One region of the Planctobacterium sp. R6 genome, then DNA from elsewhere that is predicted to be linked to it. Evidence: predicted binding sites of a transcription regulator. Region 1 holds the regulator's gene; the other holds the start of a gene.
What was found. The regulator LexA, encoded in region 1, represses DNA repair genes until DNA is damaged. The targets are predictions, from matches to a motif close to TACTGTATNNNNATACAGTA.

Region 1 (15,839 bases):
CTTTCCGGTCCATTTCGGTAGCCAATAGTAGGTTGCCGCCATAATTGAGAATACCGCACCGGTAACCAGAACATAATGGAAGTGAGCTACCACAAAGTAGGTATCGTGATACTGGAAATCCACCGGTGTAATCGCCAACATCAGACCCGACAATCCACCAATGGTGAACAGGACAATAAAGGCCAGTGAAAACATCATGGGTATTTCAAAACTAATGGCTCCCCGCCACATCGTCGCCACCCAGTTAAAGACTTTCACCCCTGTTGGTACCGATATCAGCATGGTGGCAAACATAAAAAACAACTCAGCCCCTACCGGCATCCCGGTGGTAAACATGTGGTGCGCCCAAACGATAAATGACAACAACGCAATGGACGCTGTGGCATACACCATTGATGAGTACCCAAACAGTTTTTTACGGGAGAAGGTAGGAACAATCTGAGAAACAATGCCAAACGCAGGCAATATCATGATGTATACTTCCGGATGCCCGAAGAACCAGAAAATATGCTGGAACATCACTGGATCACCACCACCGGCGGCATCAAAAAAGCTGGTTCCAAAAAACTTGTCGGTCAGTACCATAGTCACCGCACCGGCTAAAACCGGCATTACGGCAATTAGCAAAAAGGCGGTGATCAGCCAGGTCCAGACAAACAAGGGCATTTTCATAAACGTCATGCCCGGCGCGCGCATGTTTAATATGGTTACGATAACGTTAATCGCCCCCATAATTGAGCTGGCCCCCATGATGTGCACTGAAAACACAAATAATGCAGTGGTATCATTACTGTATGTGGTGGACAGCGGAGCGTAGAACGTCCAGCCAAAAGCCGGGCCGCCGCCCTCCATAAATAGCGACATTAATAAGATCAAGAATGCAAAAGGCAGGATCCAGAAACTCCAGTTATTCATCCTGGGTAATGCCATATCAGGTGCGCCTATCATCAGCGGCACCATCCAGTTTGCCAGGCCGGTAAATGCAGGCATTACCGCACCAAACACCATGATTAAACCGTGCACTGTGGTCATCTGGTTGAAAAAGTTGGGATCAACTATCTGCAACCCGGGTTGAAACAATTCTGCCCGAATCACCATCGCCATGGCACCGCCAATCAAAAACATGATAAAGGCGAACCAAAGGTATAATGTTCCGATATCTTTGTGGTTAGTTGTGTACAACCAGCGCTTTATACCGCTGGGTTTATGATCGTGATGATCATGGTGTTCGTCGTGATGGATATCATTAGTCACTGTACTCATCTCAACTCCCCCTTATTGTCCATTTAATACAGCGTTAACATCTTTGGCTTGCACCAATTCACCGGTATCATTCCCCCAGGCATTACGCTCGTAGGTTATTACTGCGGCAAGTTCTTTCATGGAAAGCTGTTTTGCATAAGCCTGCATCGCTGTACCCGATACCCCGTTAACCACGACATCAATATGTTTTTGCATGTCATTTAGCGCAATGTCACTGCCTTTCAGTGCCGGGAATACGCCCGGCAACCCTTCCCCGTTCGGCATATGGCAAGCCGCACAGGTAGTATTGTAGACGTGCTCACCAACAGTCATCAGCTCGTCCATGTCCATGTTCATGGCCAGTAACTTTTGCTCTTCTTCTTTTGCTTTGCGCTGCAACTCTTCCTGCTCTTCTATCCAGGCTGCATACTCAGCCGGTTCTTTCGCAATCACCACCACGGGCATAAAGCCGTGATCTTTCCCGCACAACTCGGCGCACTGTCCGCGATAAATACCCGGCTTTTCTACCCGGGCCCAGGCTTCATTAATAAAACCGGGGTTCGCGTCTTTTTTCACCGCAAAATCCGGAACCCACCAGGAGTGGATCACGTCATCAGAAGTAATGAGGAAACGGACCTTTTGGTTGGTGGGAATCACCAGTGGCCGGTCCACTTCCAGCAAATAATTGATATTTTTTTCCAGCTTATTGGCAATCTGTTCAGGTTGAGTCGCCATCACAGAATAATATTCCACCTCATTGTCCATGTATTTGTAATGCCACTTCCATTGTGATCCGGTCACGATCACAGACACATCTGGTGCAGAGACATCTTCCATAGCAATCAGGGTTTTAGTGGCGGGAATGGCCATACCGATAAGGATGATAAAAGGAACCACCGTCCAGGCGATTTCCACCTTTACACTTTCATGGAAGGTAGCCGGTTTTACGCCCCGGGACTTTCTGTGGAAAATGGTAGCCCACAACATCGCACCAAACACTATGATGGCAATCACCACACAAATCCAAAAAATGGTCATGTGCAGGTCATAAACCTGTTGGCTAATGTCAGTAACGCCACTACGCAGATTTAACTGATATTGTTCAGGCTTAGGATCTGATGCAGCGAAAGAAGCGAAACTCACTAAAAACGCCATTACGCCCCAAAACCCAGTAAATATTTTACCCACCTGTGTGTTCCTCCTTCTTAACCCGTTGTTTTCTTATTGGTCATTTTTACAACAACGGTGCCGCACAAAAGTTACGGCATTGAAACAGATATGTTATTACTATGTTAAAAACTGAATGATATGTAAACAAATTTCGAAGATCAAAAACAATTGAGAGACACTAAATGATGATTTTTTCATCACCTATAGGGTCAAAAATAGACCTAAATTTGGAAAAAGGAAATAAAAAAGCCATTTTCAGGCAAAACTTTTAGGCCGGGGAAACTATACTGAAGCGGTATTACAAACAAAAAAGCCCATTTATCAATGGGCTAGGTCATCACAGAAAGATATTTAAAAACTAATGCCAGATAAAAAGATTATTACATCCAGGCGTTATTTCGGATAATTCCCACCGCAATACCTTCAATATTTAGCGGCTGGGAGTTTAAATCCACTTTAATCGGGGCAAAGTCGGCGTTCTCAGCATGCAGTAAAACCTGGGAACCGGTTTTTTCAAAACGTTTAACCGTGACATCATCTTCCACTCTTGCCACCACCACCTGACCATTACGCGCCTGATTAGTGCGATGCACGGCCAGCAAATCACCGTCCATTATGCCGATGTCTTTCATACTCTCACCATCCACACGCAGCAGATAATGTGCCTCTGGCTGAAACATACCGGCAGCGACCTGATAATGACTTTCGATATGCTCCTGCGCCAGTATGGGTTCACCGGCAGCCACTTTACCAATCAGGGGTAAACCCAACTCAGGTTCAGGCTCGTCAACAGGTCCGGTTAAACGAATGCCACGGGAGGTCCCTGCCAGAATTTCAATGACCCCCTTTCTTTGCAAGGCTTTCAAATGCTCTTCGGCGGCATTGGCTGACTTAAACCCCAGTTCACGTGCAATTTCAGCACGTGTGGGTGGCATACCCGTATCGGCAATGGTCTCTTTGATCAGGTTGAGTACCTGCTCTTGTCGTAATGTAAGTGGACGCATATCGAACCTGTTTTTACGTACAGTTTAACTGGGAGTATATACAGTTGCCGAATAATCTCAACAGAAAATCTGCTATTTCGCTTTTGACCGCGATATTCGCTTACATAGATCACTAAGCCAAACAGAAAAGGTCATGCTATGATCCCCGATAATGTGAATCTAATTTAAATAACCATGGCTTGGTATCAGAATCTGTTTTTTAATTTAGTGAAGTTTCCAACTCGTTGGTTGGTTAAAACCAGCAATATCCCGACAGATATTGAAGGCGAGTTAGGTATTGATAAAAGTCGTCCAATTATCTATCTGTTAAAAACCAACTCGGTAACAGACCGCGTAGCGCTGGAACTCTCCACAAAAATGCTGGGCCTGCCGGCGCCTGACAAACAACTGGAAATTGGCAACGACAAGATAACCAACTGTCTGTTTTTACAGGAGCCGGAAGCGCTGCTGTCAAAAAAGTCCAAACACACAGACATAAATAAAAGCTTTACCCGGTTGTTTGAGCTGCACCGTGATGACGAGTCACTGGATCTGCAAATCGTTCCCGTCTCTATTTTTTGGGGCCGGGCACCAGGCAAAGAAAGTCGTGGCTGGGCTGATCTGCTTACCGACAGAGCGTCGCCAAACTGGTTGAGAAAGTTTTTTATCGTATTGTTTTTAGGACGGGACAACTTCGTCTATTACAGCTCTGCGGTATCCAGCCAGCGTATGGCCACCACCCGAGGCACAGATTCTGAAATAGCACATAAACTCATCCGATTGGCGCGTACCCATTTTTATCGTCGCCAACAAAGCATGAATGGCCCGATGTTGATGGACAGACATCAGCTGTTTAACAGCATATTGGCGGCCCCCTCAGTGAAAAAAGCCATGGCGCAGGAAGCCAAAAACTCACCGGCACAATTACACAAGGCCCGGCAGAATGCCAAAAGTTATATTGAAGAAATCGCCGCCGACTATCGCGAAGGCGTTATCCGACTAGGAGACCGCTTGTTAGGGCGGGTCTGGAACAAAATATACAATGGCATTGAAGTTAAAAACGCCGACAAAGTACGGGAACTGGCGCAAAATGGTCACGAAATCATCTATGTCCCCTGCCATCGCAGCCACATGGATTATCTGCTTTTGACCTATGTAATCTATCACGAAGGACTGGTTACGCCCCATATCGCCGCAGGCATCAATCTCAACTTTTGGCCTGTTGGTGGCCTGTTCAGACGCGGTGGAGCCTTCTTTATCCGACGCTCTTTCGCCGGAAACAAACTCTACACCGCGGTATTTCGTGAATACCTGGAGCAGTTGTTCAACAAAGGCTATTCGGTAAAGTTCTACGCAGAAGGCGGTCGCAGCCGTACCGGGCGATTACTGCCGCCAAAAACCGGAATGCTGGCAATGACCATTCAGGCGATGGTAAAAGGCGTAAAACGGCCGGTCAGCATCGTGCCGGTCTACATCGGTTACGAACACGTCATGGAAGTTAAAAGTTATCTGAAAGAGCTGCGCGGTAAAAACAAGGAAAAAGAGTCCTTTCTCGGGGTGTTTTCCGCCATCAGAAAGCTGAAAAATTACGGGTATGGCTTTTTAAATTTTGGGGAGCCGATCCACCTGGGTCAGTACCTGGATAACAATGCACCGCAATGGCGTGAAGATCAGGGCAGTATTGAAGACAAAAAGCCCAGTTGGTTAAACCCGACTGTCAATGTACTGAGTCACAACATTCTGGAGAGAATTAACCAGGCATCGGCGGTAAGCGGTATGGGCCTGGCCTCTTTATGCTTGCTGGCTGCCGAAAAACGGGCCATGAGCAAAGAAGAGCTTTTGCAGGTTATGGAAAGTTATCTTGGACTGCTCAGACAATGCCCCTACAGCAGTCAGAGCAGCTTCCCGCAGGTGAGCGCCGAAAAGTTGTTAGAAAACACCCTCCGACTGGACAAATTTAATGTTACCGAAGATAGCTTTGGTGAGATTATTTCCATTGAGCGCGATAACGCGATATTGCTCACCTATTATCGCAACAACATTTTGCACATGTTCTGCGTACCCGGTTTAATCGCGGCCATCATTATCGCCCACAATGAATGCCATCGCGATGAAGTAAGCAATATTGTTTCCCGGATTTTCCCGCTGCTGAAAAAAGAACTCTTTATCTACATGAAAGAAGCAGAGGCTGAAGCTTACACCCAAAGTCTGATCGACGGCATGGTGCAACAGGGCATGCTGCAATCCAACGACGGCGTACTTACCCCCGCCGATACCAGCAGTGTGCAATTTTACAGCCTGTGGCTGCTCAAATCGGTGATCCAGGAAACATTGCAACGCTATGCCCTGGTGCTGAACCAATTAGAGCAATTGGGTACCACCGCGCGCGGCGCCCTGGAAAAACGCAGCAGACAGGTGGCGGAGCGTATGTCAACGCTGCATGGTATCAGCGCCCCGGAATTTTACGACAAAAATGTGCTGGCTACATTTATTGCTGCCGCACGCGAGTATGAAATCTGGGAATCCAATGATGAAGGCCTGTTATTGCACTCAGAAAAGAGTAAAGAATTACAGCAACTGCTGTTTACGTTGGTGTCACCGGAATTTGTCAAACGCCTGCAGCAAATCAAATAAGCTCAGATGAACGTCGGGAGAAGGAACTCCCCGACAAGTCCCAGGGTGATCACAAGCCCCACCTTGTTGTTGTGCAAAAACGCCTGAAAGCAGGCGTCACGCTGACGATGCGCAATCATTTTTTGTTGCTGTAAGAACAAAAGTGCAGCGATAAACAGCATACCATAGGCAAAATAGCCCAACTGCAACCATAAAAATACCAGCAACAGACTCACCAGGGTTAAGCCCTGCAACAGACCAATGATTAATTTATCGTACTGACCAAACAGAATGGCGGTGGACTTCACCCCTATTTTCAGGTCGTCTTCTCTGTCTACCATGGCATACATGGTATCGTAAGCCACGGTCCACAACAGATTAGCCAGATAAAGCAGCCAAACCCACCAGGGAACCTGTTGCTGAATCGCCATGAATGCCATCGGAATACCAAAACCAAATGCCGCCCCCAACACAAATTGCGGCAGGTAAGTAAACCGTTTCATGAAGGGATAGCAAAATGCCAGAGCCAGCGCCACGAAGGACAACATTACCGTTTGCCAGTTCAGTGTCAGAACCAACAGGAAAGCCAGCAAAGACAGACAGGCAAACAACAGCACGGCACCCCGGGACGAAATTTCGCCGCTGACGATCGGTCTTTGCTGTGTGCGCTGCACATGGCCATCAATTTTGCGATCAGCAAAATCATTGATCACACAGCCTGCCGACCGCATCAGAAAAGTCCCCAATACAAATACCAGACTGATATGCCAGCCAGGCCAACCCTGTGCCGCCAATAGCAAGCCCCAACAGGTAGGCCACATCAGCAACCAGGTACCGATGGGCTTGTCTGCCCGCATCAGCCGCCAACAGGCACTGGCTTTATTTGACAGGTTGAATGTGCTCAATGTGAACCACCTGACAACTTAGAGATTGGCATAGGCCGGACTCCCTGGCAGAAAAATCTCAGCCACCATAATGTGATAAGTTTTAAAACTAAACAGCGACCGGCGGCCCCACAAATCCAGTTGGTTATCGCGCAACCCCAGTTTCTCCTGAGTCAGGCCCGACACCGGACACTTAACCAGCTGAAAGCTCTGACGTTGAAACCTGGGATCGTTAAAGATGATTTTACCCAAAGGTTTGTTGCCCAATCGCATCAGACCAGACATTTCGTCATTCAGGAAATTCACCGGCAACAAAGAGCGGGCAAATACCCACGTTTCATCATTGCCTTTCAGGAATACTTCACGCACCTGGGTATCCTGTGGCACCGCACCAAACTGACCATAAAGGTACTGCACTTCATCGGGAGAAATCTCCGCCGTTTGCTGATTGAGTACCTCTACCTCGAAGCGCAAACAATTGGCCTGCAGCCTTTCAGTTAACGACCCGGTATTAAGCAACCAGTTGCGCAACAGAGGATCAGTGGGTTGGAAATCATCAGCATTATGCCAGGATTCGTTAATAGTGAGGTTTTTCAGAAGGTTTTCAGCCAAAATTCATGTAGATTAATTAAATTATGCAAAATAATACCAATTAGATGATTTAGACTAAAGCTTCTGCGTAATATAATCTACAATAGCGGTTGGACCGTTATCATCCTGTTTATTATTGGTTTTTTCTGGTACTGAATATGAAAATAAAAATATTGGGACTCACACTTTTAGCAAACATTTTGCTCTTTAGTGGCACGACACAAGCCAATGATACTGCTTACTTTGGTCTGGAGCCGGACATTGTCACTAACTACATCAGCTCCAACAGCCGCAATATCGGTTATGTCAGAGTTACCATCGAGTTAATGCTGGATTCCGCCAAACATCTGGAAGCCGCTGAACACCACGCTCCGCTATTGCGAGCCACCACCATTGACATTTTTGGTCGCCAGACTGAAGAACAGGTAAAGTCTCTGACCGGTCGGGAAGATATTCGCCGCGCCTGCCTGGATGAGTTGCGCAAACTCATGAAAGCAGAAACCGGTTCAGAAATGATTAAAGATGTGATCTTTACCAAATACCTTTATCAAGGTTAAATCATTGCCAATCTTCAGCCTGAGCGCACCTTGTTCAGGCCGAGACCGGTTAAACTGAAGCTCAGTAAACTGCCGCCAGTGTTGGGGATGTTTTGACGTCCAAACCCTCAGCAGACATTTCAGAGCCCGGGAAAACAACAAACTGCGTGGCAGTATATTTGTCCATACCCCCGATCAACTCATCTGCATAGCAATTCTCGCACTCAATTTTGAAATAGAGCTTTTTACCCGCAGGCACTTTTTCCAATCTGATAGAAATTAGTTTTTCTCCATCAGCTTTGTATTTCACACTATCAGCATTAACGACAGATTCGAAATAAGGATCTTCGGCAAACTGCCAATTGACTTGCCAATACGCCGCGTCACTGTCCGGGATAATATTCCTTAGAACCGACACAAAGTCGTCTATGGGGGCCGTTGGAATGGGGTAATCGCCAGTCAAATAATCGTGTTTCGCACTCACAAAGTGAGGAAAACCCATTGCGGAAATGCCTAAAACAGCGCCCCCAGCCTGGAGAAAGTTACGTCGGGTAAGATGATTCATAAACACTCCTGATTGCATTTAGTTATCGCGGGAAATCAAGCGAATTTAGATCATATAGAAATGTGGAAAACATGACACCAATTAATTGTGGAAAAAAATCTGAAATGTTGAAAGCCTCAGCCTACACCTTGGCAAAAACTCTACTGGCCAGCAACGCCAGCAGACAGCCACTAACCAAACCCGTTAAATGAGCGGTGTTCGCCATGTTTATCCAGAGCACGTCTGCAAACCCTATAACCAGCCACAGCAGCATAAAGCCAATCAAGGGTTTCGACAGACTCAATCCTTTATCAGGTCTAAGCCAGCCCATCCACCAGACAAAACCAAATAATCCGTAAACCACTCCACTTAAACCGCCAAAATTCGGGCCAGAGACCCAGAACTGCGCCAGGTTGGAGAGCAATCCGGTAATGAGATAGATTGCCACCAGCAAACCCAGTCCCAGTTTATGTTCAATGTCACTGCCCAGAATCCACCACCACACCAGATTGAAAATAATATGCAGGGCAGAAAAGTGCATCAGTGTTGGTGTGATTAATCGCCACACCTCACCACTTTGCATCACTTCTGACCAGGGCTGAAAATAAAGGTGATCGAAAAGTTCAAACTGGCCAAATACAAACACCAGACCATGAATAGCCAGGGCAATCAGTAAAATTGCGGCGGCAAAGGGCGATTTGAACAGCGAATTTGCTATGTTGCTCAGGGAAAAATGGCTGTTGCCCGCCCCTAATTCGGCAGGCGCGGCAATTTGCCAGGCAAAAGACTGAAACTTTTTGGCGTTGGGATTTTGCACAAATTCCAGCAACATCTGTTTTGCCTCTTCCAGATCGGAATCATCGTGCAGAATCACCTGAAATTGCTGTTCCTGCGCCTGACAGGAACACGCGATATTATTCGCCTGCATATAAGCCACCAGCGTATTCGCCGGTGACTTTTGCGGAAAGGCCGCCAGAACAATCACGCGCTTTCTGATGGCATAGATTGTTTCCAGGCCTCAAAACCACCATCCATGCTATAAACGTCATCAAATCCTTGTGCCACAAAATACTGAGCGGCTTGCTGACTGCTGATGCCGTGGTAGCAACAAATCACCACCGGAGTATCAGTGGATAACTCTGTAATCACTTGCTGCAGATTGTTGTTGGTCAAATGCGCAGAACCCGGAATATGGCTCTGAGCAAAGCTGTCAGGATCGCGTATATCAAACACTTTCGCGCCCTGTTGCATCAGGGTCGCCGTGCCAGCGACATCAATATGTTTAAAAGATTGCATGTTACTCCTGCCAGTTTAACAACACTTTTCCGGATTGACCGGAAGCCATGGCTTCAAAGCCCTTTTGAAAATCATCAATGCCAAACTGATGGGTAATCATGGGCGTCAGGTCCAATCCAGACTGGATCAGACTGGCCATCTTGTACCAGGTTTCAAACATTTCCCGGCCATAAATTCCCTTGATCACCAACCCTTTGAAGATAACCTGGTTCCAGTCGATGGCCATATCCGAGGGCGGAATACCCAACAAGGAAATTTTACCCCCGTGATTCATGCTGTTCAGCATGTCTCTGAAGGCCACCGGGACACCTGACATTTCCAGCCCTACGTCAAACCCTTCGGTCATGCCCAAATCCCGCATCACATCCTTCAGAGATTCTGATGCGACATTTACCGCACGCGTTGCACCCATTTTCCGGGCCAGTTCCAGTCGGTACTCATTGACATCGGTGATCACCACATTGCGCGCACCCACGTGTTTGGCCACGGCCGCCGCCATAATACCAATAGGACCAGCACCGGTGATCAGTACATCCTCACCCACCAAATCAAAAGATAACGCGGTATGTACCGCGTTACCAAAGGGATCAAATATCGCGGCCAGATCATCACTGATATTGTCAGGGATTTTAAAGGCATTGAAAGCCGGGATCACCAGATATTCGGCGAATGAACCGGTGCGATCTACGCCCACACCATAAGTGTTGCGACACAGGTGACGACGCCCGGCCCGGCAGTTGCGGCAATGACCGCAGGTAATATGGCCTTCGCCGGAAACCCGGTCACCCTTTTTAAACCCTGCCACTTCACTGCCCATGTCCACGACTTCGCCAACGTATTCGTGGCCCACAACCATAGGCACGGGAATGGTTTTTTGGGCCCATTCGTCCCAGTGGTAAATATGCATGTCGGTGCCGCAAATGGCTGATTTTCGGATCTTGATCAGCAAATCATTGTGGCCCATTTCGGGTTTATTGGTATCCACCATCCAGATACCTTTTTCAGCATGTAATTTTGATAAGGCTTTCATTAGATCACTCCTAACTCTTTGCCCACACTGATGAAGGCATCAATGGCTTTGTCCAGTTGCGCTTTGCTATGTGCTGACGACATTTGGGTGCGAATGCGGGCCTGACCTTTTGGCACCACAGGGAAAGAGAATCCCACCACATAGATACCTTTTTGCAACATTTTATCTGCCATCTGTGACGCCAGTTTCGCATCCCCGATCATAACCGGAATAATGGCGTGATCAGCACCTGCCAGGGTAAAACCCGCTGCTGACATCTTCTCTCTGAAATAACGGCTGTTTTCCACCAGCTTTTCACGTAAATCACTGCCCTGTTGCAACATTTCAATAACGCGAATTGATGCCGCCACGATGGAGGGTGCTAAGGAGTTGGAAAACAGATAGGGGCGTGAGCGCTGACGCAACCATTCAACGACCTCTTTCCTGGCCGCCGTATATCCACCGGACGCGCCACCTAAGGCTTTACCGAGGGTACCGGTGATAATATCAACCCGCCCCATCACTTCACAATATTCGTGACTGCCGCGACCATTTTCGCCTACGAAGCCAACGGCATGAGAGTCATCCACCATTACCATTGCGCCGTATTTATCTGCCAGGTCACACACGCCTTTCAGATTGGCTATGATGCCGTCCATAGAGAACACCCCATCGGTAGCAATCAGTTTAAAGCGGGCACCTTGTTCTGTGGCTTCCTGCAATTTGGCTTCCAAATCAGCCATATCATTGTTGCCATATCGAAAGCGCTTTGCTTTACACAGGCGCACGCCATCAATAATGCTGGCGTGATTTAAAGCATCGGAAATTATCGCATCTTCAGGACCTAACAGGGTTTCAAATAAACCAGCGTTAGCATCAAAACAGGAAGAATACAAAATGGTATCTTCCATGCCGAGAAACTCAGAGATTTTTTGCTCCAGCACTTTGTGGTTGTCCTGAGTTCCGCAAATAAACCGCACTGACGCCATGCCAAAGCCATGACTATCCAGACCATTTTTTGCCGCCTGTATCAATTCAGGATGATTCGCCAGTCCGAGGTAATTGTTGGCACAAAAGTTCAGTACCTGGGCGCCACTGGTGACACTCACGTCGGCATCTTGTTGCGAAGTAATCACCCGTTCTGATTTGTACAAACCTTCTTCTTTCAAGGTTGCCAGTTCGGTTTTCAAATGTTCTATCATGCTCATTGTAGGCCTGCTGAAAATATCGTTATTAATTTATTGTAGGTATTTTAAAGGATAAAGGTGCAATAGTAACTGGCCCAATGCAAAGCCGATAGTCTGGCTTCTATGCAGTTAAATCAAATTGTAATTAAAAACTGACAGTGCCCCTGTTGCCGAAACGTCAAATCAGACCCAGGTAGTTTTGGTAATTTCGCTTAGCCATGGTGGCGATGGAAAAATCTCGCTCGGCAATGATGCGGCCGTTGTGGCCCATTGTCTTTCGCAATTCAGCGTCGCTGAGGAGTTGTTGCATGGCGTCATTCAAACCTGTCTGGTCGCCCACCTCGGTTAACAGGCCATTTTGTTGGTGTCGCACTATTTCAGGAATGCCTCCGGCACGGGTAGCGACAACAGGTCGCCGACAGGCAGCTGACTGCAACAACGCCACTCCCAAACCTTCGGTTGTGGCGGGGTGAACCACCAGATCAACAGCGGGGATAATGCGCCACATGTCCTTGCGAAATCCGGGGAATTGCACCCGCTCCTGCAACCCCAATCTGGCCACCTGTTGCTGATAGGCTGGCAACCTGGGCCCCTTGCCAAACAGCAATAACCGGGTATGGGGGAACCTGTTGCGCAAGCGGTAAAACGCGTCTATCAAAGCGGCCTGCCCCTTGCGCTCAATCATCTGAGCAAAATTGGCAATCACCAGTTCTTCCGGCTGAATATTAAACTCGCTTCGGAACCAGCTGGCATCGGCTTCAGGGGTAAATAAATTGGTATCTACGGCACTGTGGATGGTGGTTATGCGCTCGCTGGGGTATCCGGTAGCCCTCACCACATTGGCAATTCCCTCGGAAATACACACCACATTGCGGTACTTGCGATATTTCCAGCGGGCAAAAAGGGCATGCTCTTTGTTGTCCACCCGGCGTGAACACACCGCCGCAACGCCGCAGAATTGCGCGGCCAAAGCCGCAAACAGGTCCGCCCCCCGGCGACTGTGAACATGCACGATATGGGGACGATAGTGTCGAATTTTCTGGCTAATACGAGATATTAAACCCAGGTCCAGGTCCCCTCGCATGGGTATGGGGTCCACCAGCGCAACATCTCTGGCGGCCAGCGCAATCTCACTTTCGACAGGACACAGTAAAACGTTATCAACCGGGTAAGACTGCAACCCCTGACAGAGATAAACCACTTGCTGAGCACCGCCATACAGGTGCTTACCCGCCTCGATATGCAGCACCCGAATTCGCTCTGCAGTAGGTGCCTTCATGTTGCTGATTTACCGTTATTGTTAGCCTTGACCCGCAACATTTTCAGGCGCTTTAGTACACTCTTTGCGCTGATATCGGCCATGCAATGAAACTCACCATCACAACTGGGTTTGCGCTTACATGGCGAGCAGGATTTATTGAGATAGATAATTTCAGCCCCTTCAGCGCTCAGATAGGGTGCGGTAGAGCCAAACAGACACACAGTGGGCACGTTGTGCATAATGCCCATATGGGTCACGCCGGTATCCACACCTACCACAAAACGCGCCCGGCGCACCAACTCAGCGGTTTCCGGCAGCGTGGTTTGGCCTGCCACTGACAGCATATTGCCACAGGCGGCTAAATCCTTGGCGTGTTCAGCATCCTCGGGGCCACCGACAATGAGCACAGGAATGCGATATTTTTTACGCACCTTTTCCGCAAGGTCCATCCAGTGACCTTCAAACCAGTGCTTTTGTGGCCGCGTGGTGTAGACACAAAAAACCGCATATTCCGACACACCCCTGTCACTCAATAGCGTGTCGACCGCCTGTCTTGTTTGCTCTGATCGCGCTATCGACATCTGGTATTGGGACATTGAACAGCCCAACTGCTTAGCCAAAGCCCGATATTCAGAGGCAATTATCGGGGTATTTTCCCTGGGCAGGGTCTGATGAAAGAACCAGTGACTACCCTCTTTGCTGCCCAGACCAATTTTTAAAGTACCTCTTGCCTGCCAGGCCCAGATGCCACTTTTAAGTAAGCCCTGCACATCAATAATCAGATCAAATGATTGGGCTTTTAGTTGTCTTCGGAAAGCCTTTATCTCTTTGAACAGTGTGAGCAGACGACCTTGTTTTCTCAGTCTTTTCCAGCGTGCCCGGGGTAATTCCAGGACCTCCTTCAGCAACGGGTGCCCATGCAGCATAGTGGCGCCAACCGGTTCCGCTAACCAGACGATATTGGCGTCAGGCCATCGGGCTTTAAGGCTGTTAAGCAAGCCACTGGCCATCACAATATCGCCAATGGCACTCAGTCGGATCACTAAAATAGTTTTGGGGTTAGCCGTGTCAGGCAACATAATGTTAAAAACTCAACCTAAATCTGATGAGGCGGTTATAATGCGCAAAAAATCCGTCATTTTGCTGCGCTACTCTGACTTCGGATGGAAGCACACAATTAATACAATTATATGAATATTGGGTTTTGCACCCGAAACATCGTGACAAATAATCACTATGCATGAAGCCTCTTACAAACCCACATTGAAAGAATTTATAGCCCGATGGTTGTATTCCGGGTTAATCGCCTTGTTTATTCCGCTGGCTTTTTTGAACCTGTTAATCAAAGCTGGCTATCGCGGTCAGGAATATCGCAAAAGAAAATTTGAACGCTTCGGCTTTTTGCCCAAAATCAAGCAACGGGGTGGCTTGCTCCTGCATTGCGTTTCCGTGGGTGAAGTGGTGGCAGCTTCAGCACTGGTGAAAAAAATCCGGCAGCAACACCCGCAATACCCTGTGACAATTACCACCACCACGCCAACCGGCTCTGCTCAGGTTAAAAAGACCTTCGGTGACTCTGTGTGCCATGTCTATTTGCCCTACGATTTGCACATGGCCATGTATGGCTTATTGCGCCGTGTCGCCCCCCAAAAGGTACTGATCACTGAAGTGGAGCTCTGGCCTAATCTGATCCATGCCTGCTGGAAGGCCAAGATACCGGTATACATCATTAATGCCCGCCTGACCGATAAATCCGCCCGGAGCTATGCCAAACTCAAAACCCTGTTCCGACCTATGCTGTGTAAAATCACCGCCGTTTGCGCTCAGGGTCAGCGGGATTTTGACAACTATATGGCCCTGGGTTGTCCTCAGGAAAAGTTGCACCTCACCAACAATATCAAGTTTGATCAAACGCTTTCCGAGGATGATCAGGCCAAGGCCGTTGTCCTGGCGGAGAAACTGCAGTTACAGGGGCGTACTGTGTTACTGGGCGCCAGTACCCACGATCCGGAAGAAAAAGCCCTGCTGCAAAGCTATCAGACGTTGAAATCCGCGTTTCCTAAGTTGCTGCTGATCCTTACACCCAGACACCCTCAGCGCTTTAGTCGCGTCGAAAAGCTCATTGCCGGCCAGCCACTTAAGCAGCAACGATTGTCCGATGACCGGCCGGTAACAGCAGACACAGACGTGTTACTCATAGATGCTATGGGCATATTAAAAAGCGTCTATCACCTTGCCGATATCGCCTTTGTCGGTGGTAGCCTGGCAGACAAAGGCGGCCACAATGCGCTGGAAGCGGCATTGTTTAGCAAACCCGTTATCATGGGGCCCCATTTATACAACAACCCTGTCATATGTGAGACATTAGTCAACGCTCAGGCTATGGTGTCGGTGCCAAACGAACAGCAACTCTGCGAACAAATCCAGCTTTGGCTGGCTCACCCTGAACAGGCCAGTGCAGCAGGCAAAGCCGGAGCTGCAGTCATCGCGCACAATGCAGGAGCTATCGACCAAACTTTGGCG
Region 2 (15,839 bases), on a different contig from region 1:
GTGGTTCCGGCGACAGCACAATGCCCGTGCTGTCAGCATAGATGTGGTCTTCCGGTAAGAAGGTCACTCCCGCGAAATTCACGGCAATGTTGATTTCGCCAATATCATCGGAGTCGGCGCCTACCGGTATGGAAGCCACGGCGTGAATACCGATGTCTGAATCTTCCAACACATCAACGTCCCGGACACTGCCGTAGCAGATGATGCCTTCCCATTGGTTTTCCACTGCGGTCTGAACATTCATGGCATCCAGCAGTGCTCTGCGGGTGGAGCCGCCGCCGTCAATTAACAACACTTTACCGGCCCCGTTTTCATTGACCACTTTATCGATCAGACCTTTGTCTTCGAAACACTTAACTGTGGTTACTTCACCACCAAAGGAGTTCCGGCCTCCAAAGCTGATGAAGATCGGATCCAGTACATCAATGCTGTCAGCAAATAAGTCACAAAGTTCAGATGTGTTGTATTCCATGTCAGACCTCAAAAGGGCAATTTTTTCTTAGTCTACGCCAAGTTAAGCGCTTTGTCAGGCCTATTAAATCAGAGTTTTTGGCTTTCTTTCCGGTTGGCGAAAAGATTGTCATATTAGTGTCTTTTTAGTGTAACCACAGGTTAATAAATCGTCGCTAGACTGCCTGTAATGAGATTACCGCGATTGCATGATTGACAGAAACTGACTGGTAAAACAAAACGATGAACCTGATTACACGCGTCGATTTACAGTTGTTCCAATGGTTGTTTAGTAAGAGTACTGGACGGGATTGTACTGTGTTTCGCTACATCTCGAAAAGCGGCGATGGTCATGTTTATCTGATTCTGGCATTGGTGTTATGGCTGTTTGAACCTCGCCATGGAGCGCTGTTTTTATACACCGGATTGTTAGCCTACGCGATGGAATTGCCCCTGTACGTTATGTTGAAGAAAATGTTCAAACGGGCGCGTCCATGTGATTTCCGCTGTGACATTATGGCTCATGTACAACCTTCCGATAAATTCAGTCTTCCGTCCGGTCACACGGCGGCGGGTTTTTTAATGGCGACATTACTGGCCAACTTCTATCCGTCTTTCGCTGTACTGGCCTATAGTTGGGCCAGTCTGATTGCGTTGTCTCGCATTATGTTAGGGGTTCATTATCCCGGTGACATTCTGGCGGGTGCAACACTTGGCGTCGCCATCTCTACTATCAGTATCAATCTTCTTGCCTAATTTAACCGGGTTCTACAGACAAGCATAACAACATGACATTAAAAATATTGTACGGTGTCCAGGGCACCGGAAACGGCCATACTACGCGTGCCAGAGTGATGGCCAAAGCCTTTGAAGAGCGACGGGATGTCGAGGTGGATTTTCTGTTTAGCGGGCGCGCCAAAGAAAAGTACTTTGATATGGAGGTTTTTGGGGACTTTCAAACCCGCAAGGGGTTGACCTTTATTCACTCAGAAGGTTCGGTAAACCCCTTCAAAACCGTTACTCAGGCAAGGCCGATACAATTGTGGAAGGATGTTAAAGCGTTAGACTTGTCCCGATATGATCTGGTGCTGAACGATTTTGAGCCGGTCAGTGCCTGGGCTGCTAAACAACAAAAAGTCCCTTCTATTTCTATCAGTCATCAGGCGGCTTTTGCACATGATGTACCGAAAGCCGGGCAAAGTGTGATTGACCGGTTGATTATGAACAATTTTGCGCCAACGCAAATGAGTTTAGGGGTGCACTGGTACCACTTTGGTCACGCTATCATGCCGCCGTTTATCGAAGACCAGATTTCTGATGTCACCATAGGCAGTCATTATCTGGTTTATCTGCCCTTTGAAAGTCTGGAAGAGATTTCTACCTTGCTGGAAAGCCTCAGTGAATACAACTTTATGTGTTTTCATCCCGACGTTGAACAGGAGCGGGATGAGGGCCACATCTCCTGGCGTAAAACCAGCAAAGCGGGCTTTCACAAGGCGTTACATAGCTGCGCCGGGGTTATTGCCAACGGTGGATTTGAGCTGTCCAGTGAGTGTCTGCAATTGGGTAAAAAATTGTTAATCAAGCCGCTGCACGGGCAATTTGAGCAACTGTCTAATGCCAAAACGCTGGATGCGTTGGGACTGTGTCAGATCATGATGAGTTTGGATCAGGAAAAGCTGGAGCAATGGTTGGATCTGCCTCCCGGCGAGGCCATCGAATTTCCCAGTGATCCGTGTGCATTAATTGACTGGTTGGTGAAAGGTGAGTGGCAGGATACCGCGTCAGTAGTCAAAGCATTGTGGCAACAGGTGAAATTTCCTGACAACGTGCAGCGCAAACTGGATAGTATGGTGAAATCCTAAGCCGCAGAACAGCGGCGTTGGTATTAAAAAGGCAGGCGTGGTAAAACAGATCAAAGCAATCCCGTCTACCTGAGTTACATGACTAAATCATCGGTAAATACCAAGATTAGTGGCTTTAGTGCCTGCCTGCGCACTCACTATGATGGCCCGTTAAACGCTGACGCGCTGGAACAGCAGGTACGCAAAATAAGCCTGCCGGCAAATCACACCTTATGGCTGGCTCATGAGCAACAGCAATATCTGTATGTGCTTGAGTCAGGTTTGCTCTATGCTTTTTTTGAAACGACCCAGGGCAAAACGTTTTGTAAGGAAGTGTATTGGGAACAGGACCTGATATTTGGTTTTCGCAGTTTACTGTCGAATGTGCCCTATCCCTATAGTGTCAGAACGCTTGAACCTTCGGTGCTGTATCAAATTCCGCGTCAGCAGTATCTGCAACTGACAGAGCGATGCCCAAAATGGCAGGCGTTTCATTTAAGTGTGGTCAGCGAATATTACATGCACAAAGAAGGTAAAGAAGAGTTTTTATTGCTGAACTCTCCGCAGCAGCGAGTGGCTTTATTTTACGACACCTATCCGGATTTAGTGGCCCGTTTGCCGCAACATATCATTGCGTCTTACCTTGGGATAACCCCGATAAGCTTTAGCCGCATTAAAAAAAGATTGGGTCAGTTAACAATTGTTAATGCGCGCAGGGCAACGACACTCTAAGCTTGCCGCCATCTATTCCCAGCAATGCTATGAGTCATGCAAATTACTGTTAAAACCTTTGAAAACCTGTCAGTCCATGAATTACACGACATTTACCAACTGCGCATCGCGGTGTTTGTGGTGGAGCAAACCTGTTATTACCAGGACGTCGATGATCTGGATAAACACCCACTTACCCAACATCTGATGATCCGGGACGGTAATGTACTGGCGGCCTACGCCAGAGTGCTGGCACCAGACACCGCTTATCCTGAATACGCCAGTCTGGGTCGTATCGCTAATGCGAAGAGTCATCGCGGCATGGGACTAGGTCATACTCTGGTGGCAAAATCGCTGGAGGTTTGCCATCAGCACTGGCCGGAACATGGCATTAAAATCAGTGCCCAGGCACATCTACAGGGGTTTTATGGCAAGCACCAGTTTGCAGCGGTATCTGATGTCTATCTTGAAGACGATATTCCCCACATTGCCATGCTAAGAAAACCTGATCATAACGAGTAGCTGATAGTCGTGGATAAGCGTCTTTTTTATATCTGGCGGCGACCGGTGGTCTCTGCGCTGTTGCTGGCCATTGGTTTTTTGTTGATCGGAAACCTGTTTGCCACCGGGGCCGACGTATTTGTAAAGGCCTTTGCCAGTTCCAGTGGCATATACCAGTACCTGTTTTTACGTCAATGCTTGCTGGCACTTTGTCTGTTGCCGTTTTTCCTGCAATTACCCAAAGATGCCAGAATATTGCGGCGTGCCAGAGTGCAAACCTTCAGGGCAAATCTGACGGCGATAGGTGGTGCCTGTGTCTTTCTGGCATTGACGGAATTGTCGCTGGCGACCGCGAATGTGTTGTTTTACGCCAGCCCGGTGCTCACTTTATTGCTGGCAGCCTGGTGGTTTAAGGAGCCGCTGCACAAATACCGAATCTTCAATATTGTGTTTTGTTTTTCCGGGGTGATCATTGCTTTGCAACCCGACAGTGGCGGTATCGGGATTTTTGCCGGACTCGCAGCGGCCCTTTGCATTGCCTGTCACAATTTATTGGTGCGTTTTATCCCGGCCAGCACACCGACACTGGCAATTATGTTTTGGGGAACCACGTTATCGATACCACTGATGGGGGCGCTCGCCCTGCTGGACTGGCGACCTCTGAACCTTTCAATGCTGGTGCTGGTGGTGGGGTCTGCCATTTGTGTTTGTGGTTACCAGTTGTGCTGCATTGTGGCCTATCGAAGGGCGGAAGCAGGCGCGATTGCTCTGGCGGAATACTCCGGATTGATCTTTGCCGCACTGGTGGGCTGGTGGATCTTTAAAGAAGCGATCGATATCTGGATTTCTGTTGGTATGCTGATGATCATTGCGCCGATTCTGTGGCAAACAATACACGAGCAGAAAAAGGCGAAAGCGCTGGTTAATGAAGAGTGCATTTCCTCTGAAAAACCTTAAAACACTTTCGGTGAAGATTATTTCCTGACAAACTGGCAAACGGAATCTTTCATTAACGTATTTTTCAATAGGAGTCTGTTTTGAAATCGTTAGTTAAAAAAACGCTTGTGTTGTCCGCTATGGCCGCTTTGTCTTTACCCGCATTGGCAAAAATGACACTGTTTAGTGAAGACATGTCTCATGGCGCTTTTCTTAAAAACGCTCAGGTATTTAATGGCTTTGGATGTTCCGGCGAAGATAAGTCGCCACAACTGACCTGGTCAGGTGCACCGGAAGGGACTAAGTTTTTCGCTGTTTTCGCCTATGACCCGGATGCGCCCACCGGCAGCGGTTGGTGGCACTGGCAGCTGGTCAATATTCCGGCTGAGGTTACTTCCTTGGCAAGCGGAGCCGGTGCCGTGGGTGATGAACATCTTCCCAAGGGGGCAATGCAACTGCGCAATGATTACGGCAGCGCTGGCTTTGGTGGCGCCTGTCCGCCGGTGAACGACGGTGCACATCGCTACCTGTTTACCGTTTATGCCTTGCCTGGCAAGCTGGATTTATCGCCGGATGCCTCTGCGGCCTTAACCGGTTATATGGTGCAGGCTAACGCTCTGGATTCAGTGACGATGCAGGCCCTGTACAAACGCTGATACCGCAACTGTGCTGCCCGGTTGTTGAACCGGGCAGCGCCTGGTGTCATGTGCTGTATTGCCCGGACGGGAATACAATTGTACAAATATCCAGTGCTTTTGATTATAATGCCCCAACTTCTTTTCCTCAGGCAATAAAAACAGGGGTGCCATGGACGTCTCGCGACTACTGGATAACTTAAACGACAAACAGCGCAGTGCCGTTGCTGCACAAGCCCGGGACATGTTGGTGCTGGCGGGTGCCGGTAGTGGTAAAACGCGGGTTTTGGTGCACCGAATTGCCTGGCTGATGGATGTTGAGGGGCTGGCTCCGCACAACATTCTGGCCGTGACCTTTACCAACAAAGCTGCCCGCGAGATGCGTGGTCGGGTGGAAGAGTTAATGGGGCGCTCTTTGCATACCATGTGGATGGGCACCTTTCACGGTCTGGCCCATCGCCTGCTGCGTGCTCACTATGCAGATGTAAATCTGCCTGACAGCTTTCAGATCCTGGACTCGGATGATCAGTATCGGTTGATCCGTCGGATTTTGAAATCCATGAATCTGGATGAAAAACACTGGGCCCCGAAACAGGTGCAATGGTATATCAATGGCAACAAAGACGAGGGCTTAAGGCCACATCAGATTGATACCCGGGATGACTACACGCAGCAAAAAATGGCTGAGATTTACAAAGTGTATCAGGAAACCTGTGATCGCTCCGGGCTGGTGGATTTTGCCGAGCTTCTGTTGCGGGCTCATGAGTTGTGGGTGAACAACCCCGAGATTCTGGCCCATTATCAACGTCGTTTTCGCGCCATTTTGGTGGACGAGTTCCAGGATACTAACAATATTCAGTACGCCTGGCTGCGTTTGCTCAGTGGCGAAGGCAACAACACCATGATTGTCGGCGATGACGATCAGTCAATTTACGGTTGGCGTGGTGCCAACATCGAAAATATCCATCATTTTCTGCGGGATTATCCCGGTGCAGAAACCATACGGCTGGAACAAAATTACCGCTCCACCGGTGTGATTCTGAAAGCAGCCAATGCGGTAATAGACAATAACCAGGGGCGCCTGGGCAAAGAGCTCTGGACCGAACAAGGCGAAGGCGAGCTGATAAAAGTCTATGCCGGTTTCAACGAAATGGACGAAGCGCGATTTATCATTTCTAAAATCAAATCCTGGTTTGAACAGGGCAACGCCCTGCAGGATTGTGCCATTTTATACCGCAACAATGCCCAGTCCCGTATTCTGGAAGAAGCCCTCCTGCACGAATCTATCGCCTATCGCATTTATGGTGGAATGCGCTTTTTCGAGCGGCAGGAAATCAAAGACGCACTGGCTTATATGCGTATGATGAATCATCCCCTGGACGATGCCGCATTTGAACGGGTGGTGAATGTACCCGCACGTGGCGTGGGTGAAAAAACTCTGGGTCAGATCCGGGAGCTGGCACGTGAAAATCAGCAGTCATTGTGGCAAACCGCGATGTTGATGATCGCCGAAAAGCGCCTCGCTTCGCGGGCCAGCAACGCCATCAAGAGCTTTATTGATATGGTGCTCACCATGCAGGAAGATTTTGCTGACATGGGGCTGGAACAGCAATGTGATGCCGTTATTCGCCATTCCGGATTGTATGCCATGTATCAGGCGGAAAAGGGAGAGAAAGCCCGGGCCAGAATTGAAAACCTGGAAGAGCTGGTAACCGCCTGCAAACAATTTGTGGTACCCGAGGAAGCGGATGAAATGACGCCTGTGGCTGCATTTTTGGCGCATGCCTCGCTGGAGGCCGGTGAGACTCAGGCGGATAAGCACCAGGATGCGGTACAAATGATGACCATTCACAGCGCCAAAGGACTGGAGTTTCCTCTGGTGTTTTTGGCCGGTGTTGAAGAAGGCATGTTTCCCAGCCAAATGAGCCAGGAAGAGCCGGGGCGGCTGGAAGAAGAGCGAAGGCTTTGTTATGTGGGTATGACCCGTGCAATGGAGCAACTTTATCTGACCTGGGCGGAAAGTCGGCGTTTATACGGGCAGGATAAATTTCACACTATGTCACGCTTTATCAAAGAGATGCCATCGGAGTGTCTGGAAGAGGTGCGTCTGCGCACAACAATATCCCGGCCAGTCTACAACCGCTATGAGCACGCTGCTTCCCACCAGGCGTTTGAAGATTCCGGTATGCAGTTGGGGCAACGGGTGCAGCATCCCAAATTTCAGGAAGGCACGGTCATCAATATGGAAGGTCAGGGCGAACATGCACGAATTCAGGTCAATTTTGATGAATTTGGCAGCAAATGGCTGGTCATGAGCTATGCACGTTTGACTAAAGTATAATAACATTTAACAGGTATTTAATTGCATACTTAGACGCTAAACCGCCGAGCAGAAAATGACCCTGATGCAGCACAAAGTACTCGTTATCGAAGACAGCCCCACCAGTATGCGAGTACTGAGCCATCTGGTGTCTAAAGCCGGACTGGAACCCGTGACAGCTGCGAATCTGGCGCAGGCGAAACAGATCTTTGCCTCCAGCTATCCCGAGGAGTACCTCTGTGCGCTGGTGGATTACAACTTACCCGATGCCGAAGACGGCGAAGCCATCGATTATGCCATTCAGGCCTTTATTCCCACCGTTGTCATTACCGGCCGGCTGGATGAGCGCACCCGTGATAGGGTGTTGTCCAAAGATGTGGTGGATTACATACCCAAAGAAAATGCCCAGGTTTACGATTACCTCAGCCGGTTGTTATTGCGACTGGAAAAAAATAAAAAAATCGGTGTGCTGGTGGTAGATGATTCTCGCCTTAGCCGTTCGATGGTGACTTCTTTGTTGCGCCGCCACAATTTCGTGACCTATGAAGCGGAAGATGGCCAGGAAGGGCTCACTGTGTTGCGGCAACACAATAATATCAGGCTGGTGATCACCGATGAAAACATGCCAAATAAAACCGGTGTGGAAATGGTGGCCGAGTTGCGCAACACCTTCAGCAAAGATGAAGTGGCGGTAATTGGTGTTTCGGGTAAAGGCAGTTCTGCATTGTCTGCGCGGTTTATCAAAAGTGGTGCAAACGACTACATCAGCAAGCCCTACTGTCACGAAGAGTTCTTTTGCCGGGTAATTCAGAATATTGAACACATTGAAAACGTTGCGGCGATTAAACATGCCGCCAATACGGATTACCTGACCGACTTACCGAATCGTCGTCACTTTTTTGCCCGCATTAAGGCCAATCTGAGAATGGCGCCGGGTTTTGTGTGTTTTGCCATTTTTGATATGGATAACTTTAAGGCGATAAACGACAATTATGGTCACGATGCCGGAGATCACGTACTCAAGGTGGTGGCGCAAATACTCAATAAACACTGTGAGTATCATTATGTAGCGCGCTTTGGTGGCGAGGAATTTTGTGCCTACTTGTCAAACCTGGATATGGCGTCTGCCAGCCAATTGCTCGATGCCGTGCGTGAGGAAATTGCTTCTACCGCAATCCGTTATAAAACTCATAAGATTAATGTATCCGTGAGCATCGGCGCTTCCGCCAGATTTAACGGCAACACCGATGAGACACTCAAACTGGCGGACGAAAACTTGTATCAGGCCAAACAAAACGGGCGCAATCAGTTAGTCTTTGACTAGTTCCCGATGAACAGGCCGGTTTTTTATCTGGTAAGCGCGCCAGGAATCAAAGCTAAACAGGATCAGGGCAGACCAGACAAAACCAAAGGTGATTAAACGGTTTTCATCTAACGGTTCTCCATAAAGGAATACAGCCAGCAAAAACATGATACTGGGGCCGATATACTGGAAGAAGCCCAGCGTCGAATATTGAATGCGTCTGGCCGCTGCCGTAAAGCACAATAAGGGCGCTGTGGTAACAACCCCGGCCGCGATCAGGATAAGGTTCATTTCACTGTTATTATTTAACATGTTGCTGGCCGGAGACGCCATCGCCCACCAAAACCAGATGGCGAATGGCAACATCATCAGACTTTCCACATACAGGCCTGGGATGGATTCTACAGCGACCTTTTTGCGCATCAGTCCATACACACCAAAACTGCCCGCCAATACCAGCGCTATCCAGGGCAGCCTGCCGACGGATATCACCAGAAACGCTACACCAATCGTGGCCATAACGACAGCCACCTGTTGCAGTTTACGCAATCTTTCTCCGAGAAACAGGTAACCCAACAGTACATTTAACAGGGGGTTAATGTAGTAACCCAAACTGGCGTCCAGTAAGTGATCATTGTTAACCGCCCAGATAAACAGCAGCCAATTTCCGGCCAGTAACAAACCGGACAACAACAAAGTTGTTACCACTTTTTTGTTTTTCAGGGCGCTGACCACTTTGTGATGGTGGCGCAAGACTAAAATCAACGCGAACAACACTACCACTGACCAAACGATGCGATGCAGCAGTATTTCCAGCGCGGGCATGGATTGCAGAAGTTTGAAGTACATGGGGGCAAATCCCCACATGCTGTAGGCACTAATAGCGAGCAATACGCCGGCCTTAGTTTGATCTCGTTGCATGGGTATTTTCTTAAACGTTTACGAGACAGACAATATATAGTCTATTCAGCGATTTGGAAGCGTTGAATTGATCTTTGTGATAGCGAAATAAACTAAATTAAGCTGTCAGCTTTACTGCACACTTGGAGTAAAAAATATCTCTAAATAAGAATTGTGCAGGGCATTATTCACATTCATTTTTTGTCATTTTAGTTGACGGCTTGTTCACTGCTCAACCTATATGCTGATGACATCAAAACAAATGGTGTGGTTGACGGATATGACGACGGATTTGCAAAATACAACAGGCCTTAAGCATAAGGATGTTAAACTGTCAGTGAATACAATGGACGTTTTGTTCTGGATGCTGGATGAGTCAAAACTCATGAATTTAAAAGAAAAAAGCGAAAAAGTACTGCTCACCGCTTTTGGTTCAATCGCTGCCGCTCGCGAATATCGTTCCGCCGTAGAGGCACAGCAATTTACGCTGTCGTATATCTCTGCCAATCTGGCCGCCAATGAAGGTGCGTCTCAAACTCTCAAACTCTCAAACACTCAAACTCTCAAACTCTCTGAATCGCGCGTAATTACTACTCTGGCGGGTACTTAACAGTACTGGCGGTTAAGGCCATTCTCAGCCCCACAAAAACAAACACTATACTTTTTTACAGAGTACTCCCCTTTACCCCTGGTGATCTGCTCTGTCATTTCCTGCGTAGCTAGCCTTGTTATTCGCCTAATTTTTTATTCGAAAATAAACAGTAACAAGAGGATATTGCCATGAGGAGCATGACCAAACTACTACTCACTGCTATTTGTACTTCAGTATTATTTGCCTGTTCAGACAATGATAATAAGTTGCCTGAAGTGACACCGCCCCCACCGGCACCGGAGCCTGAAACCAGCGACCCCTTTGTCAGGGTCACACACGCCTCACCTGACGCTCCTTTGGTGAATGTTATGGCCAATGGCGCCATACTCGCTGACCTCGAAGCCGTGGATTATCAGACTTCGTCCGGGTGGATTTCAGTACCTGCTGACACCTACAGTGTTCAGGTTGATGCCCTGTTACCGGCAAACGCCAGCAGCACTGTGATTGATGCTTCGTTAATCTTGCAGAATGATAAAACCTACGATGTGGTCGCCATCGGTGCGACTGCAAACATTGCCCCGCTGGTCATTGAAAATGACCTCAGCGAAGTGACGCCAGGTAATGTGCGTTTGCAGGTGGTTCATGCTGCACCCGCAGCGCCTTTAGTGGACGTATACGTTACTGCCCCGGGGGATGATTTAAGTGCAGCGCAACCCGTTGCGACAGCCGCTTTTATGGATTATACCGGGCAGGTGGAAGTGCCCGCCGGTGACTATCAGATCAGAATCACCACTGCCGGTACCAACACCCTGGTGTATGACTCCGGCACGCTGAGCCTGACGGCGGGAGCTGATCTTATGGTGTTTGCCACTGAAAACGTGGGGGCCGGTGACTCGCCTGTCACCTTATTGGTAGCCGATGGAAGTGCGTCATCTTTGCTATGGGATGAAGCCACCGGAGCCAACTTACGGGTGGTACACGGGGTTGCCAACGGGCCTTCTGTGGATGTGATTGCCAACAACGAGGTGGTACTGGTTGAAGCCGTACCTTTTACCGCGGCTACTGATTATTTGTCTGTCACCGAAGGGGACTACCTGATTGACGTGGCGGCAAACAACAACGGCGTTGTGGTGGTAGACGATGCTTCGGCCAGCCTTGCCATTGGCCAGAGTTACACGGCGGTAGCGAATAATGTGTTGTCGGATGTTGGGCTGGACATCGTAATGGACAATCCGCGTCGGATCGCCACTGCAGCTCAGGTGCGTATCTTTCACGCTTCGCCGGGTGCGGGTGATGTTGATATCTATGTGACGACAGATGGCGACATCGACAATGCCGATCCTGCTTTTAGCAGTGTGCCTTTTACTACCCCGATGTTGACGGAAACCGGTTATGTGCAGCTGGCTGCGGGTGATTATTTTGTCACTGTGACTGCGGCAGGTACCAAAGATGCCGCCATTGAAACCGGTCAGCTATCCTTGCAGGCGGGCAGCATATATACCGCCATTGCAGTTGATGCCGAACGCGGCGGATTGCCTCCGCAACTGATATTAATGGATGATTTTAATTAGGCTGGCGATTGCGCTTATACACAAGATTATTTGCAAAAAAGTTTGACCGCAAAAAGGCTTGTCATAAAAAAGGCCGTCGCTGTTGCAGCGACGGCCTTTTGCACAGCAGAATAAATCAGATTAGTCGTGGTTGTGCTCTTCTGCTTCTTCAGCAATACCCAACCAGGTGATTTTGGATGGTGCGAAGTCCAGTTCGATATCACCTTCTATTTCCATGTCTTCCAGGTGAATCTGTAACACATGCTGAGCGATAGGGTCTGAAACATACGCATAGTGACCGTTTTGCGCGACCGTCAGGCTGAAGTTCATGCCTTCTGGCATGTTGGCAACATCTTCTTCAGTGATGTCTAACTGGGTTTCCAGCTCCCAGTGCATATGGCCATCATGCTCATGTCCACTCAAAATGTTCAGGAATCCGGCGCTGTCCAGTACCAGGAACTGCTCACCACCGTGAGAAAACGCATAGGCTACCGGGCTGGCTTCAGGTTGCCATTCCAGCAATTCCATTTCGTTTTCTTCAGGGTTGATAGCGGTAAGGATTGCGTGGCTGCCGCCGTGTGCAGAGGCAATACCGATAAAGGTTTCACTGTCTTCATGACCATAGATAGTGCCGATACGCAGGCCTTCCAGACCGTCGATATTGGCAATCTTTTCCGCTTCGTACTCGTCGTCGTGTTGATGCGCAACCAACACACCATCACTACAACCAAAGACCACAAACTCGTGATTTTGCGCCGCGCCATGCAGGTCAGGACAAGTCAGTTCCAGAGTCTGCTCCAGCTCATACTCACCATCGTGCAGGTGATAAACCCCAACCTGGTCTGGCAGAATTTTGGCACCAGAGGTGCTTTCGGCGTCGTCGCGACGAATAGTGGATAACAGGTGCTCACCCCGAGGCTCAGCAACACCATGCATATTGATTGTGTAATTTAACGTCGGTAAATCGCTGTTTTCGTTGCTGATGTCCAGATCCGTTAGCACCTGCACTGCTGCGGGTGTACCGGAATCTGCGTCACCGTCATAAAAGACCGCCATTTGGCCATCGTGATTGACGAGGTGAGTGGGACGACTGCCGGATAATTCAAAATCACTCATAGCCGGGGCCTGCTCGTAGTCATGCAGATGATCACCGTGATCTTCACGCCAGAGACCACTGTCGATGAAACCCAGGTAATCCTGTCCCCGGCTGGCGATTACCGCATAACGCAGATCCGCAGAAGCTGCCAGAGAATTAGATTCATGGATCAGGGCGAAGCTGTCCAGCGCCTCACTGTGCTCGATATCCAAAATGGTGACACTGGCACTTTCACCGGACAATACCGCCAGACGACCCATGGACTCAATGGTATGTTCACCGTGGTCATGATCGTCGTCATCGCTGTGATCATCATCTGGTACTTCGATAGGATCTTGCTCAATAATCGTTGTTTCGGCGTCACCACAACCCGTTAGCAAGATGGTTCCGATCGCTGCCGCCAGCAATTTAAGTTGGAATGAATTAGTCATAAATTGTTCCCTATTTTGTATTTTTAGCAAAGATTTAGAAATAACCTCGGATACCCACAGCAATGCTGCGGCCCGGGCGTGGTGCAATATCTTTTAAAAACGAAGAGTGAACTCTCGCTTCGGTATCGGTCAGGTTGGTACCCTTCAGGTAGAGATCGATATCCTGACCCATCGCTGACAATGTGTAAGTGATGTTGGCATCCACCAGGGTGTAGCCGTCGGTCACGGTTTCTTCGTCAGCAATGCGGTCCTGTTCCTGATAACGGGTAACATCCAGGTGAGCACTGATATTTTGATGTTCATAACTAAACTGCGTACCAAATCGCAGGGGCGGAGTGCGCGGCAGATCGCCGCCGTCTTCCAGTCGGGCTCGGACATAGTCTGAGAAGAAAGTCGCTTTGAAGGTATCCGTGGCCTGCCAGGCTACCTGCGCTTCAAATCCGTGCAGGATAACGTCGTCAGTCTGGAAGATATACACCGGCAATTCGCCAGAATGTTCATCATGGCCTTCGTCTCCGTGATCGTGTTCATGATCGTGATCATGCCCGTCTTCCGCGAATAATCCGGTATTGATTTGATAGTAGTAGTTGTCTACCCGGTTGTAGAAGGCGTTGAGAACAAAGCCCACTTCCCCCTGGGTTTTCCTCAGTGTCAGGTCAATGTTGTTGGCTGTTTCCAGATCAATAACATCCTCGGTTAACTCGATGTGGGTTTCGTCACCGTCCTGATGCAAGGCAAATAACGCACCAACTTCATAAGACTGGGTACCGATATGAGGGCCAAAAGACAATAGTTCTGATGCCGATGGGGCACGCTCAGAGCGAGAAACCGATAAACCCAGGTTGTAGCCAGGGGTAAAGTCCCAGACTAAACCGGCAGACAGGCTGACAGGCGTAAATTCATGGTCTGCTTCAAAGACACGGATATAAGAAACTTCGTCGCCGTGGTCGTGTTCGTGATCGTGTTCATCTTCGTGATCATGCTCGTCTTCATGACCGTGGGCTTCAATCTCTGGCAGAAGCACATTGTCCGCCGTCAAAGTTACACGCTCGACACGGGCACCCAACTGCACCAGCACATTGCCAAAATGGCGTTCTTCCATAACGGCCAGCGCCAGGGTTTCAGATTCTGAAGGTGGTGTGAACGCCTCTGAACCCTGGGCAGCGACTTCACTGTTTTTGTAGTGAAAGCTGATGCCGCCATTCCACTCACCAAACGAGGCATGCATCACATCTAAACGCAATTCCTGGGTTTCATTTTCGAAAGTGGTGCCAGTGACATTTTCTTCAATTTCTGCGTGTTCATAGTCGGTATAGCCGGCTCTGAGCTGTACTTGCGAGATCCAGTCGCCATCCAGGTTGTACTCACCCTGCAATTGCACCCGGGTTTGTTCCAGATCAGCAAAAACATCCACTTCTTCGTCACCGTGACTGTGACCAGGAATACCGTATTCACGATTAAATTGCTCTACCGCAACTCCGATGTAACCCTGTTCGAACAGATAACTGGTGCCCAGAGTAAAGCCATTAGATTCTTCGCCACTGTTGGCAACCACATTGCCATGCTCTTCGTGATGTTCATCATGTTCATCGTGTTCCAACTCTGGCGCTACCGGCGTTTCATAGTCGTTGGATTCGCGCCAGTAACCATCCAGGTATAAGCCGAAGGATTCCGTGCCGGTAGTGGCGTTAAACGATGCCAGTTTTTGGTCGTCCGCCGAGTTGGCTTCCAGCAACCATTCACCACGGGTACTGGAATCAGTGGGAACGCGTTGGTCAACCACGTTGACCACACCACCGATAGCACCACTGCCATAAAACAGGGTGGCCGGCCCGCGTAACACTTCAATTTGTTGTGCGGTTGATGCTTCAGAAGCCACAGAGTGATCCGGACCAACGCGAGACACATCACTGCTGTCTAATCCGTTTTGTGCGATAAGTACCCGGGGACCACTTAAACCGCGAATTATTGGCGTACTGGCAACTTTGGCGTGAAAATTAGTGTGCACACCGGCGACTTTTTCCAGACTGTCGCCTAACGATGCTGCCTGTTGTCGGCGCAACGTGTCGCCACCCAGTACACTGACCGGCGCGGCGGATTCCATAACCGACATATGCACAGGGGTAGCCACAACATCAATAACTTCTATCGGTGAGCGTATCAGTGTCAGCGCGAGTTGCTGCGTCGCATTATCGCTCAGCGTAATATCCTGATGCAGATGGGCAAAGCCTTTCGCTGAAATGTGTATTTCGTTCACACCGACTGAAAGATTTTGTAACACAAAGCGTCCCTGTGCATCCGTTTTAGTGGTGATCCCTGCGCCTTCAACCTCTACGTTGGCACCCACAACGGCATTGCCTTTGTCATTTGTTACCACACCTTCAATCGTTTGTGCCATCACACTGGCAGGTAACAAAGCGCCAATAAGGGCGGCAACTTTGGTAATTCTGTGCATTCCAAACCTCTAAGTAATGTTATATTGTATCATGCTGTGGGCGATGTTATATTGTCTCAAAACGGAAAGCAAATTGACTTTTTAAAAACGGCGTGAGCATTGCGAATAACCGGGG

Region 2: the regulator LexA is predicted to act here: its motif matches at 5,175-5,194, upstream of uvrD (DNA helicase II).

Annotation. Positions count from the first base shown of each region.
Region 1 covers NZ_JBVTQY010000005.1:152,534-168,372, forward strand. The annotation lists gene ctaD (cytochrome c oxidase subunit I) at 1-1,263, opposite strand, end outside; gene coxB (cytochrome c oxidase subunit II) at 1,276-2,397, opposite strand; gene lexA (transcriptional repressor LexA) at 2,793-3,416, opposite strand; gene plsB (glycerol-3-phosphate 1-O-acyltransferase PlsB) at 3,591-6,029, shown strand; gene ubiA (4-hydroxybenzoate octaprenyltransferase) at 6,032-6,865, opposite strand; gene AC0J20_RS05495 (chorismate--pyruvate lyase family protein) at 6,932-7,504, opposite strand; gene AC0J20_RS05500 (flagellar basal body-associated protein FliL) at 7,642-8,040, shown strand; gene AC0J20_RS05505 (hypothetical protein) at 8,102-8,584, opposite strand; gene glpG (rhomboid family intramembrane serine protease GlpG) at 8,706-9,548, opposite strand; gene glpE (thiosulfate sulfurtransferase GlpE) at 9,545-9,859, opposite strand; gene tdh (L-threonine 3-dehydrogenase) at 9,861-10,889, opposite strand; gene kbl (glycine C-acetyltransferase) at 10,889-12,076, opposite strand; gene AC0J20_RS05530 (glycosyltransferase) at 12,234-13,334, opposite strand; gene AC0J20_RS05535 (glycosyltransferase family 9 protein) at 13,331-14,395, opposite strand; gene waaA (lipid IV(A) 3-deoxy-D-manno-octulosonic acid transferase) at 14,553-15,839, shown strand, end outside.
Region 2 covers NZ_JBVTQY010000003.1:42,151-57,989, reverse strand. The annotation lists gene rraA (ribonuclease E activity regulator RraA) at 1-472, opposite strand, end outside; gene AC0J20_RS03150 (phosphatase PAP2 family protein) at 694-1,206, shown strand; gene AC0J20_RS03145 (MJ1255/VC2487 family glycosyltransferase) at 1,239-2,315, shown strand; gene AC0J20_RS03140 (Crp/Fnr family transcriptional regulator) at 2,394-3,026, shown strand; gene AC0J20_RS03135 (GNAT family N-acetyltransferase) at 3,063-3,527, shown strand; gene AC0J20_RS03130 (DMT family transporter) at 3,537-4,463, shown strand; gene AC0J20_RS03125 (YbhB/YbcL family Raf kinase inhibitor-like protein) at 4,583-5,098, shown strand; gene uvrD (DNA helicase II) at 5,250-7,418, shown strand; gene AC0J20_RS03115 (diguanylate cyclase) at 7,474-8,721, shown strand; gene rarD (EamA family transporter RarD) at 8,707-9,621, opposite strand; gene AC0J20_RS03105 (hypothetical protein) at 9,848-10,210, shown strand; gene AC0J20_RS03100 (DUF4397 domain-containing protein) at 10,390-11,763, shown strand; gene AC0J20_RS03095 (5-methyltetrahydrofolate--homocysteine methyltransferase) at 11,884-13,269, opposite strand; gene AC0J20_RS03090 (TonB-dependent receptor) at 13,304-15,724, opposite strand.